Regions from separate parts of the Cupriavidus sp. IK-TO18 genome, predicted to be linked through region 2. Evidence: riboswitches for the same ligand, from Rfam matches in the RefSeq annotation. Region 2 holds a riboswitch; the other holds the start of a gene.
What was found. A riboswitch is a leader RNA that binds a small molecule or an ion and turns the genes downstream of it on or off. The one in region 2 is predicted to bind glycine.

Region 1: another riboswitch for glycine. It lies ahead of IPF36_RS11170 (D-amino acid dehydrogenase); the one in region 2 lies ahead of gcvT (glycine cleavage system aminomethyltransferase GcvT).

What each region holds. Positions count from the first base shown of each region.
Region 1 covers NZ_JADGMP010000012.1:252,155-258,141, forward strand. The annotation lists gene IPF36_RS11160 (sialidase family protein) at 1-1,122, opposite strand, end outside; gene IPF36_RS11165 (TonB-dependent receptor) at 1,155-3,440, opposite strand; glycine riboswitch at 3,695-3,796, shown strand; glycine riboswitch at 3,797-3,927, shown strand; gene IPF36_RS11170 (D-amino acid dehydrogenase) at 3,982-5,247, shown strand; gene IPF36_RS11175 (Zn-ribbon domain-containing OB-fold protein) at 5,381-5,779, opposite strand; gene IPF36_RS11180 (thiolase domain-containing protein) at 5,804-5,987, opposite strand, start outside.
Region 2 covers NZ_JADGMP010000002.1:129,261-135,247, forward strand. The annotation lists gene IPF36_RS01935 (ABC transporter substrate-binding protein) at 1-79, shown strand, start outside; gene IPF36_RS01940 (hypothetical protein) at 65-235, opposite strand; gene IPF36_RS01945 (UvrD-helicase domain-containing protein) at 448-2,544, opposite strand; gene IPF36_RS01950 (glycine zipper 2TM domain-containing protein) at 2,810-3,040, shown strand; glycine riboswitch at 3,110-3,196, shown strand; glycine riboswitch at 3,218-3,342, shown strand; gene gcvT (glycine cleavage system aminomethyltransferase GcvT) at 3,437-4,564, shown strand; gene gcvH (glycine cleavage system protein GcvH) at 4,664-5,044, shown strand; gene gcvP (aminomethyl-transferring glycine dehydrogenase) at 5,144-5,987, shown strand, end outside.

The sequences.
Region 1 (5,987 bases), on a different contig from region 2:
CGAATCGCGCGCGGTGCCGGCAACCTGGCGCGTCTGCCAGGTCTTGCCGCCGTCCTGCGACAGCATCGCCGAGAGCCGGGTCTGCTGGCCGTCGAACGATTTCCACGCCACCACGATGGGATGGTCGTCGAGCGCGACGATATCGGCATGCTGCGCGCGCGGGTCGTCCAGCGGACGCTGCGCCTGCAGCTTGCCGTCCCGGAAGCGGCCGACCGATACCGTCGGCTTGCCTGCCTTCACGTTGAACCAGACCATGTGCAGCATGCCGTCCGGCGCCACCGCGGCGCCCGGGCCGTGGTGCGGGCAGGCGTCGATGCGCCAGTCGTCGAAGGTCGCGCGCTGCATCGGCGCGGGCGTGCCGTCGGCGCCGAGCAGTGCCACCGCGTGGTCGCGCGCGTTGGGCGGGAACACGTGGCGCCACAGCGCCAGCATCTTGCCGTCCGGCGTCGGCGCGAGCGCGATGCGGCAGCATTCGCAGGACTGGTCGGCGATCTTGTAATCGCCCTGGAAGCTCTTGCCGTGGTCGGCCGATACCGCGTAGTAGATCGCAGCGCCGGCATAGGGCTGCCTGCGCGCTTCGGCGGCGACCACGTCGCGCTTGTCGATCCAGCTGACGAAGACGCGGCCGGCCGGGTCCACCGCGATCGCGTCGAAGCGGTGCGCGATCTGGTCGCGGTTGGCATGCACGGTCACCGGCGCGGCAAAGGTCTTGCCGCCGTCGGCGGAGCGCGCGAAGCGGATAAAGCCGGTATAGGGCTTGGGCAGCGGCTGGGTCCAGGTGACGTAGATCTCGCCGTCGCGGCCGGTGGCAACCTTGGGCCGGCTGTCGTGGTCAGCAGCCACGGCTTCGGGCACGCGGTTGACGTGCTGCACCGGCCCGAAGCTGCGACCCTGGTCGGCCGACGCGCGCACGGCCACGTGCTGGCCGTCCTTGTAGGCGATCCACAAGCGGCCGTCGCGATCGAAGGCGGCGCCGGTGCCGAGTTCGCTCATCGCCTTCGGCGCCGCGCTTTGCGCACCGTGGCCGGCATGGTTGCCATGGGACTGCGCCATCGCGGCGAACGCCGTGCAGGCGATCACGCCGGCGGCAAGGAAGCGGAAGCTGCGGGGCAAGCGCTGCAGGGGAATGGTCAGGATCGGACTGGTCACTGCACTCAGAAGGAAAGCTTGGCCTCGGCGTAGAACGTCCGGCCCGGGTACGGGTGGTAGACGAAGTAACGCTGGTCGGTCAGGTTGTCGATGCCAAGCCCGAGCCGCACGTTCCTGGCGGGCTTGTAGGTCACCTTGACGTCGAAGGTCAGGAAACTGCTGGTGCCGCCGAAGGTGTCGGGATTGACGTCGCTGTTATCGAGCGTATTGTACTGCCGCCCCGAATAGGTCATCGCCAGCGTGCCGGCCCATGCCGGCGTAAAGCGGTAGGTGCCGACCAGGTTCGCGCGCCACTGCGGGATGCGATAGAAATACTTGCCCACCGATGCCGGGTTATTGGCATTCTCCAGCGTCTTGGAATGGTTGTACGCGCCGCTGGCCGACAGGTCGAAGCCGCTGGTCAGCACGTCGCGCCCGTCGTAGGCAAGCTCGATGCCACGCGTACGCACGCGGTCCACGTTCTGGAAACTGGTGACGGTGGGGAACACCGTGGTATTGGTCTGGCTGACCAGCGCATCGCGGATGTCGTCTTCATACACCGACACGCGGAAGTACGAACGGTCGACCGTGCGTTCGAAGGTCAGGTCCTTCGAGAAGGAGCGCTCCGGTTTCAGGTTGGGATCGTTGTTGATCAGCGAGGTGCCGGTGATGCGGCCCTGGAACAGCTCGGCGACGGTCGGGTAGCGCCAGGCCTGGCCGAGCGACAGCCGGCCCAGCCAGTCCTGACCGATGGCCTTTTCCAGCGCCAGCTTGGGCGACCAGTTGGACTCGCTGCGCACCGGGTAGGCGACATCTACGCCTGGCTGGCTGCGGCTGCCGTCATAGGCGCGCCAGTGCTCCCAGCGCACGCCCGGGATCAGCTTCCAGTCCTCGGCGAAGTACCACGCGTCCTGCGCGTACAGCGCCTGCGTCTCGGTCTTGCCGGCAAAGGCGTTGTTGAACGCGGAGATGGTGGCGGCCTGCCAGTCCGAGGTGTTGTAGGTGGTGTTGCTGAGCCTGTAGTTGTCGTAGTGGTAGCCGAGGGTGACCCAGTGGCCGCCCTTGAGCTGCTGCGGGCGGTAGTCGGCCTTCAGGTCGAGCGTGCGCCAGCCGGTGCCGTCGCCATAGGTCACCGTGCCCGGGCCATTGCCCGCGGTGCTGGCGGTGCGGCTGATGTCCTTGGTGACATCGAACAGCGATGCCACGCCGGAGAAATTCCACCCGGTCTCGTTGCGCGTGCGCAGCGACAGGCCGTAGAGCCAGCGCGCGTCCTCGCCATTGCCCGGCGCAAACGCGTTGGCGGGGATCACGTAGCGGAGGCCGCCGATATTGACCGGGCCGCTCGACACCACGTTGCCGTCGGCATCGCGCAGGTAGCTGCCGGTGGCGCTGGAGCGGTCCTGCTGCCAGTAGGCGGCGGTGAATTGCGCCTGCAGGGTATTGGTGATGTCGTAGCCGAGCTTGAGCTTGAGCTGGTCCTGCACGGTGTGCGTGACGCCCTCGCTGTTGACGCCCATCACGGTGCGGTCGGCGCCGGTCTGGTCCTGGTCGAAGTAGGCGCCGGTCACGGGCTTGTCGGCCGAAGTCGCCCGCACGCTGGAGCGCGCCGCGGTGTAGAAGCTCAGCGGCTGGCTCTTGCTGTCCTGCCGGTCGACGCTGACCAGCCACGAGAACGGCCCGGCGCGGTCGCCCACGTAGGCGTTGGCGTGCACGCCGTTGAAACTGTCGTGCGTGCCGTACAGGTTGAAGCGCTGCGTGAATAGCTGCACGCTGGCATCGCCCTCGAACTTCTCCGGTGTGCGCGTACTGATCAGCACGGTCGCGCCCAGCGAATTGCCCGGGTACAGCGCCGAATACGGGCCATACAGCACGTCGACGCGCTCGATCTCGGCGGCGTTGACCAGCGACCAGCGCGGCGGGAAAGTGAAATCGGAGCCCAGCAGGTTGGAAAGCAGCAGGCCGTCGGCATAGACCAGCCCGCGCGCCGACTGGCGCGAGCTAGTGCTGCGCACCGAGATGATCGAGTTCATATCGCCGATGAAGCGCTTGCGCACGGCGAGGTTGGGCGCGTACTTGAGCGCGTCTTCGGTGTTGACCACGTTGAAGTCCGCCATGCGTGCGGCGCTGATGCCATAGGCGGGCGATGGCGTATTGGGCGGCGTGGCCGGCGTTTCGCCGCGCCCGGTCTTCGCCGAGACCACGACTTCCTGCAAGGGCTGCGGCGCGCTGACGGGTTCATCCGGCTGCGCGCCGGCGATGCCGGGGCCCATCAGCGCGGCCGAGGCGGCCAGCGCAATCCGATTTCTTCTCACTGGAATACCTTTTCTGTTCTTCTGGCTCGCCCGACCGGTGCGCCGTATCCGGCTCGTGCTACGGCGCACTTCCTCCGCGTAGCGAGTGCTGACATTCTAGGGGGCGGGTCGGCTTGACGCAGTGCGACATAGCGCCGCGCCGGTAAAGAAGCGACTCGACCCATCCATGCGAACACGACTGGCTCTATTCGCGTTTACCCGCATATCCACTTGCGGCCTTTGTCTCTAGATTTGCGCGGATTGGCGTTCGCGCCAACGTGATGCTGGGAGAGACTGATCCGGCGGCAGCCGCCGCGGACAGCGCCGAAGGAGCAACCGCCCCGGAAACTCTCAGGCAAAAGGACCGGTATCACGCGTCACAGCACTCTGAAGAATGCCGCCATCGTCAGCCGGCATACCGAAGGAGCAAGCGGCCCCCGCCACCGGTACCCCCGGGCACCACCGGCGGCTGTCGTGAATCTCTCAGGTCAGGAACAGAGGGGGCGTCCGCCACGCATGTCGCGTGCGGGCTCCCACCCCGACGTTTCTGGACTGCCAGATCATGAAGACAATCGCCGTCATCGGCGGTGGCATCACCGGTGTCACCACGGCCTACGCGCTCGCCCGGCGCGGATTCTCCGTCACCCTGTTCGAGCGCCACCGCTACGCCGCGATGGAAACCTCGTTCGCCAACGGCGGGCAGCTATCCGCCTCCAATGCCGAGGTGTGGACGCACTGGTCCACCATCATCAAGGGCCTGAAGTGGATGCTGCGCAGCGACGCCCCGCTGCTGGTCAACCCGCGCCCGAGCTGGCACAAGCTGAGCTGGTTCGCCGAGTTCATCGCCTCGATCCCGCATTACCGCCGCAACACCATCGAGACCGCGCGCCTGGCCATCGCGGCGCGCGAGCACCTGTTCGCGTGGGCGGCGCAGGAAGGCATCGACTTCGACCACAAGCGCGAAGGCATCCTGCATATCTATCGCGACAAGGCGGGCTTCGAGCACGCGGGCCGCGTCTCGGCGCTGCTGGCGCAGGGCGGGCTGGAGCGCCGCGCGGTAACGCCGGCGGAAATGCGCGCAATCGAGCCGACGCTGGCCGGCACCTACTACGGCGGCTATTTCACCGAAAGCGATTCGACCGGCGACATCCACAAGTTCACCAGCGGCCTGGCCGCCGCCATCGAGCGCATGGGCGTGCACTGCCGCTACGGCGAGGACGTGCGCAAGGTCACCACCGATGGCCGCAGCGCCAGCGTGACCGTGCAGGAAGGCGCGGACAGCGCCACCTCGACCTTCGACGGCGCGGTGATCTGCGCCGGCACCGCCAGCCGCGCGCTGGCCGCCGGGCTGGGCGACCGCGTCAACATCTATCCGGTCAAGGGCTATTCCATCACCGTCAACCTGAACGACGCGGGCAGCCGCACCGCGGCGCCGACCGTCAGCCTGCTCGACGATGAAACCAAGCTGGTCACCAGCCGCCTGGCCGACGACCGCTTCCGCGTGGCCGGCACCGCGGAGTTCAACGGCTTCAACCGCGACATCCGCGCCGACCGCATCCGGCCGCTGGTGGAATGGGTGCAGCAGTGCTTCCCCGGCGTCAGCACGCGCAGCGTGGTGCCGTGGGCGGGGCTGCGGCCGATGCTGCCGGATATGCTGCCGCGTGTTGGGCGGGGGCGGGCCCGGTGCGTGTTCTACAACACCGGGCATGGGCACCTTGGCTGGACGCTGTCGGCGGTGACGGCGGATATGGTGGCGGGGGTGGTGGCGCAGGCGCTGGTTGAGCCGAAAGTCTCGGGCGTGGGCTCGCTGGGACTTGCCAAGGCTTGAGATTGCCAGTTGAGCGCCTCGCTATTGCCAGCGCTGGCCCTCTCCCCCAGCCCCTCTCCCGCTCGTGGGAGAGGTACGGGGGAGAGGGCGGGAGCCTCCACGGAGTGAAGCGCCATCGCCCGCCGTGAACCGCTCAGGCCGGCGCAAACACCGGCACCGGCGCCCCATCCACGCTGGGCGCGAACCTGACCTTCACCTTCTGCCCGATGCGCACCTCATCGAGATCGCAATCGACGATATGGGTCATCATGGTCACGCCCTCGTCCAGCGTCACATAGGCAATGCAATACGCCTGCGGGCCAGCCTTGCGCGTGACGCTGTACGAGTAGATGGTGCCGCGGCCGCTGGCGGTCTTCCAGACCGTATCGCCCATGCAGAACGGGCACAGCGTGCGCGGATACCAGTGCGTCTTGCCGCATGACTGGCAGTGCTTGACCAGCAGCCGGCCTTCGCGCGCGGCCTGCCAGAATTCGATGTTGTCGGGCTGTTCGTCCGGGGCCTTGTAGGCCATGGGAGTGTGCGGGGTCGTCATGTCAGTTGCTCCGGCGATCGTTCATTATTCGCGCTCGAGGATCAGGGTGGCGCTGCCGTGGCGCGAGCCCAGGTAGCCGCCGGTGCCTTGCGCCAGCGCCAGGTCGCAGTTCTTCACCTGCACCGCCGGATGCGCCTCGCCGCGCAGCTGGCGCACGGCCTCGATCACCTTGGTGATGCCGCCGCGGTTGGCCGGGTGGTTGTTGCAC
Region 2 (5,987 bases):
GGGGGACTTTACCCTCGACTTCAGCCACGGCCAGCGCGGCTCGCAGTACGTCACGCTGGCGGTGTCAGGCGCGCGGTAGCGACAGGCGCGCGCGCCGCGCATTCTCGACCAGGTTGACCACCGTGCGCCGCAGCTCCGACGGCCACGCCAGCAGCGGCTGCGCCTGGCCGCTGAGCGCGACCTCGTGGCCGCTGTCGGCGGCGTCGTCGACCACCGCCTGTAGCAGGGCGAGCACGTCCAAAATTGCCCCCGCACGCTGGCGCGGCGGGGGCCAATTACAGGGAAAAACCAGACTTGATGTCTGGCGCGGCAAGACCCGGGCAGCCCCTGCCGCCGCAAGCCGCACACCGTGAAAAGCGCAGAGCGGCACAACCGTCATGCTAAGGACAGCGGCGCGCGCGGTCTTGTCGGCCTGGTAGGGTTTTGTATCGGGCTTCGTACCTAAGATCAGCCGGCCGCCGTCTTGCCTGGGCCGCCGAGCAGCGCCTTGAGCGCGCCGAGCCGGTCCTTGGGGCTCATCGCCGGAGTTTCGTCCTTGGGTGCCGGCGCTTCTTCCAGCTTCATCTCGCCGATAAAGCGCGACGGCTGGCAAGAGTACGTCTCGCGCGCGCGCTTGCGCTTCTTGCACCAGCTGATCTGCAGGCTGCGCTGCGCGCGCGTGATGCCGACGTACATCAGCCGGCGCTCTTCCTCGATCTTCTCGTCGGTCATGTCGTCGTCTTCGCGGCAGTGGGGCAGGATGCCCTCTTCCACGCCGACCAGGAACACGTGCGGATATTCCAGCCCCTTGGACGCGTGCAGCGTGGACAGCCGCACGGCGTCGGGATCTTCCTCGCGCCCTTCGAGCATGCTCATCAGCGCCACGGTCTGCGTCAGCTCAAGCAGGTTCTTGCCTTCGCTGCCGAAGCCGTCGGCGTTGTCATAGCCGGTGGCTTCCTCGCCCTCGGCCGCTTCCGGCTTGGTGCCCTTGCGCTTGAGCCATTCGAGGAACTCCAGCGTGTTGGTCCAGCGCGACTGCGCCTGGCGCTCGTCGAAGCTGTCGTACAGGTATGCCTCGTAGTGGATGCCGGCCATCAGGTCGTCGAGCACTTCGGTGGCCGGATCTTTGGCCGCGCGGTCGGCCAGCCGCACCATCGATTCGCAGAACACGCGCAGCGGCTCCAGCTGGCGCGGCTGCAGCTTGCCCTCGATGCCGCCCATCATCGCCGCCTCGAACAACGACACCTTGGCCTGCCCGGCAAACGTGCCCAGCACTTCGAGCGTGGTATTGCCGACGCCGCGGCGCGGCGTGGTGATCGCGCGGATAAAGGCGGGATCGTCGTCGGGATTGGCGATCAGGCGCAGGTAGGCGCAGATGTCCTTGATCTCGGCCTTGTCGAAGAAGCTCTGGCCACCCGACAGCACATAGGGAATGCGCTCGCGCCGCAGGATCTGCTCGAACAGCCGCGCCTGGTGGTTGCCGCGGTACAGGATGGCGTAGTCGCGGAACTGCGCGCGGCGCTCGAACTTGTGCGCCGACAGGCGGAACACCACCGACTCCGCCTCGTGCTCCTCGTCGTTCATCGGGTGGATGGCGATGGGATCGCCCATGCCGTGCTCGCTCCACAGCTTCTTGTCGAAGAGCTTGGGATTGTTGGCGATGACCGCGTTGGCCGCTTCCAGGATGCGCACGGTGGAGCGGTAGTTCTGCTCCAGCTTGATCACCTTGAGGTCGGGGAAGTCGGTCTGCAGCCCGCGCAGGTTGTCCAGCGTGGCGCCGCGCCAGCCGTAGATGGCCTGGTCGTCGTCGCCCACCGCGGTAAAGGCCGGCGCGCGCAGGTGCGAGCCCCCCGCCAGCAGCTTGAGCAGCTGGTACTGGCAGGCGTTGGTATCCTGGTACTCGTCGACCAGGAAGTAGCGCAGCCGGTTCTGCCACTTCAGCTGCACCGCTTCGTTGCGCGCGAACAGTTCCGCGGGCAAGCGGATCAGGTCGTCGAAATCCACCGCCTGGTACGCGTTCAGCGTGGCGACGTAGTTGCGGTAGACCAGCGCGGCCTGGTGCTCGTCGGCATTGGCCGCCTGCGCGATCGCGGCCTCGGGGTCGACCATGCCGTTCTTCCACAGCGAGATCGTGCTCTGCACGCCGCGGATCAGCTTCTTGTCGGTGGTGCCGAGCTGCTCCTGGATCAGGCCGAAGCAGTCGTCCGAATCCATGATCGAGAACTGCGGCTTCAGGCCGACGTGTTCCGCCTCCATGCGCAGAATCTGCACGCCCAGCGAGTGGAAGGTACAGACTGTGAGCTGCTTGAGCGGGATGCGCTTGCCCTCGCGCGTGGTCTTGCCTTCCATCAGCTTGCCGATGCGTTCCTGCATCTCCTTGGCAGCCTTGTTGGTGAAGGTGACGGCGGCGATATGGCGCGGCTCGAAGCCCTTGTCTTCGATGAGGTGCGCGATCTTCTGCGTGATCACGCGGGTCTTGCCCGAGCCCGCCCCGGCAAGGACGAGGCAGGGTCCGTCCAGATAGCGGACGGCTTCAGATTGGGCGGCGTTGAGGCCGTGGCTCATGCGCGGGAATGCTTGCGTGGGGTGGTCGGGACGGCGTCGCGCCCTGTACAACACATGGGGCGGCGCCGGACGCAAAGCTAATCATGTTAACACGCTGGGCCGGCCCTGATCAGTCAGCGGGAACCGCTTTTTCCGGGGGCGGGGACGTTACCGAAGTAACACTTGGTAAGTCCCAAAACCGGGCGTCCGGGCCCTCCTCTAACCAGTATGGCGGGATGGCAGACCTGCGTCCCGAACGTACTCAAAGTTACTTTCGGAGCCCATCATGAAAATGCTACGAGCCTTTTCCAAAGCGACGATGGCCGGCATAGCCGTTGCGGCCCTGGCCACCGGCTGTGCCGACATGACACCGAAGCAGCGCAACACGGTCATTGGTGCCGGCGTGGGCGCGGCCGGCGGTGCTGCGTTGACGCACGGTAGTGCCGCAGGCACGCTGGGCGGTGCCGCCCTGGGCGGCGTGGTCGGTAACGTAATGACCGACGACCATCGCCGTTGATAGGGCGAATGGCTGCTGGCGGGGGGCGCCCGCCGCGTTGACAAAGGCAGGGCCCTCCCGTACATTGCGCGCATCCGACCGGGAGAGCGCGCATATCTGCGCCGCCGAAGGGGTATCACCCGAAAACTCTCAGGCACCACGGACCGCTCGGATCGGCATGCAACATGCACACGATGCATGCCGCACTCTGGAGAGCGGCACCCGCCATTCGTGGCGAGCGTGCCCACCGAAGGGGCGCGCGAGGACGGGATTCAACGAATCCGCCTCGTAATCTCTCAGGTATCGAGGACAGAGGGGTCATCCGCCGCAGCGGATTGCTTGGCCATTGGCATAGCGATCGTTGCGGCGGATGGCCCTTTTTTGTTTTCGCAACCCGACATTGCCCCCGAGGATTCCATGACGCTCCAGGCCACGCCCCTCAACGCCATCCACCGCGCCCTCGGCGCCCGCATGGTCGACTTCGGCGGCTGGGACATGCCGGTCAACTACGGCTCCCAGATCGAAGAACACAACGCCGTGCGCACCGACGCCGGCATGTTCGACGTGTCGCACATGTGCGTGGTCGACCTCAGCGGCCCCAATACCCGCGCCTTCCTGCGCGGCCTGCTGGCCAACAACGTCGACAAGCTGCAGACGCCGGGCAAGGCGCTGTACTCGTGCATGCTCGACGAAAAAGGCGGCGTGATCGACGACCTGATCGTCTATTTCTTTGCCGAGGACCGTTTCCGCCTGGTGGTCAACGCCAGCACCGCGGTCGGCGATATCGACTGGATCCGTGCGCGCAACGACGCCACCGGCAGCGGCGTGACCATCACCCCGCGCCGTGAAGATGTTGCGCCCGCGGGCGCGCAGCCGCTGGCGATCGTCGCGGTGCAGGGCCCTAACGCCCGCGCCAAGGTGTGGAGTACCTTCCCGTCGACCCAGCCTTCCGATGCGCTCAAGCCGTTCAACGCTGTCGTGGTGCAGGACCCCGCACTTGGCGAAGTCATGGTCGCGCGCACCGGCTACACCGGCGAAGACGGCTTCGAGCTGGTGGTGCCGGCGGCCAGCGTCGCCGGCCTGTGGGAAAAACTGAATGCCGCGGGCGTGCGCCCGGCCGGCCTGGGCGCGCGCGACACGCTGCGCCTGGAAGCCGGCATGAACCTGTATGGCCAGGACATGGATATCAGCACCTCGCCGCTGGACGCGGGCCTGGCCTGGACCGTCGACCTGCAGAGCGAGCGCGACTTCACCGGCAAGGCGGCACTGGCCGCGGCCGGCTCGCGCCAGCAATTCCTCGGCCTGATCCTGCGCGACAAAGGTGGCGTGCTGCGCGCCCACCAGAAGGTCATCACCGCCGCCGGTGACGGCGAAATCACCAGCGGCACCTTCAGCCCCTCGCTGTCGCAATCGATCGCGTTCGCGCGCCTGCCGCAGGGCGTGAACGTCGGCGACACCGTGCAGGTGGAGATCCGCGACCGCAAACTCAACGCGACTGTGGTTAAACTGCCGTTTGTGCGTAATGGCAAGGCACTCGTGAGCTAAGGGAAACATCCGCTCACCCAACGGTCGCCCTCGCCTGCCGGCAGCGTTGCCGGGCAGGCATCACCCAACAAGAAACAGATCTGAATCCGGAGAACCTTCATGAATTTCCCCGCCGACCTCAAATACACCGAGTCGCATGAGTGGGTGCGCGTCGAAGCCGACGGCACGCTCACCATTGGCATCACCGACCACGCACAGGATGCGCTGGGCGACATCGTCTTCCTGGAACTGCCCGAAGTGGGCAAGTCGGTCGGTGCCGGCGACGCGCTGGCAGTGGTGGAATCGGTGAAGGCCGCTTCCGATATCTACGCCCCGGTGGCCGGCGAAGTGATCGCCGTCAACGAAGCCGCCACGGCCGAGCCGGAAAGCGTCAATGCCAATGCCTTCGACGCCTGGCTGTTCAAGCTCAAGCCGGCCAACAGCGACGACGTCAACGGCCTGATGTCGGCCGACGCGTACAAGGCCAGCGTCGGCGCCTGATCGCCCCGCCGGTCCCGCACCCGGGATCGGCACACAGCATTTGCAGCGCCGCGGCACGGCTGACCACCTGCCGCAGCGCTCCCCACGAGGTTCTTGCCAATGAACGCCCCGCTTCCCATGACCGCCGCCCAAGGTAACCGGCCCACGCTGGCCGAACTGGAGGCGCGCGACGCCTTCGCCGCCCGCCACATCGGCCCCGATACCCCCGAACAGCAGCACATGCTGAAGGTGCTCGGCTACGACAGCCGCGCCGCGCTGATCGATGCCGTGATCCCCGCCGCCATCCGCCGCCGCGACGGCATGCCGATGGGCGAGTTCACCGAGCCGCTGAGCGAGGAAGCCGCACTGGCCAAGCTGCGCGGCCTGGCGCGCAAGAACCGCGTACTGAAGAGCTTTATCGGCCAGGGCTACTACAACACCGTCACGCCCGCGGTCGTGCTGCGCAATATCTTCGAGAACCCGGCCTGGTACACCGCCTACACGCCCTACCAGCCGGAAATCTCGCAAGGCCGCCTGGAAGCGATGCTGAACTTCCAGCAGATGGTCACCGACCTGACCGGGCTGGATATCGCCAACGCGTCGATGCTCGATGAAGGCACCGCTGCCGCCGAAGCGATGACGCTGCTGCAGCGCGTGAACAAGCACGACTCCAGTATCTTCTTCGTCGCCGACGACGTGCTGCCGCAGACGCTGGAAGTGGTGCGAACGCGCGCGCTGCCGCTGGATATCGAAGTGAAGGTCGGCCCCGCCGCCGACGCCGCTGCTGCGGGCGCCTTCGGCGTGCTGCTGCAGTACCCGGGCGTGAACGGCGACATCAATGACTACCGCGCCATCGCCGACGCGGTGCACGCCGCCGGGGGCCTGGTGGTGGCTGCCGCCGACCTGCTGGCGCTGACGCTGATCGCCGCGCCGGGCGAATGGGGTGCCGACGTGGCCGTGGGCA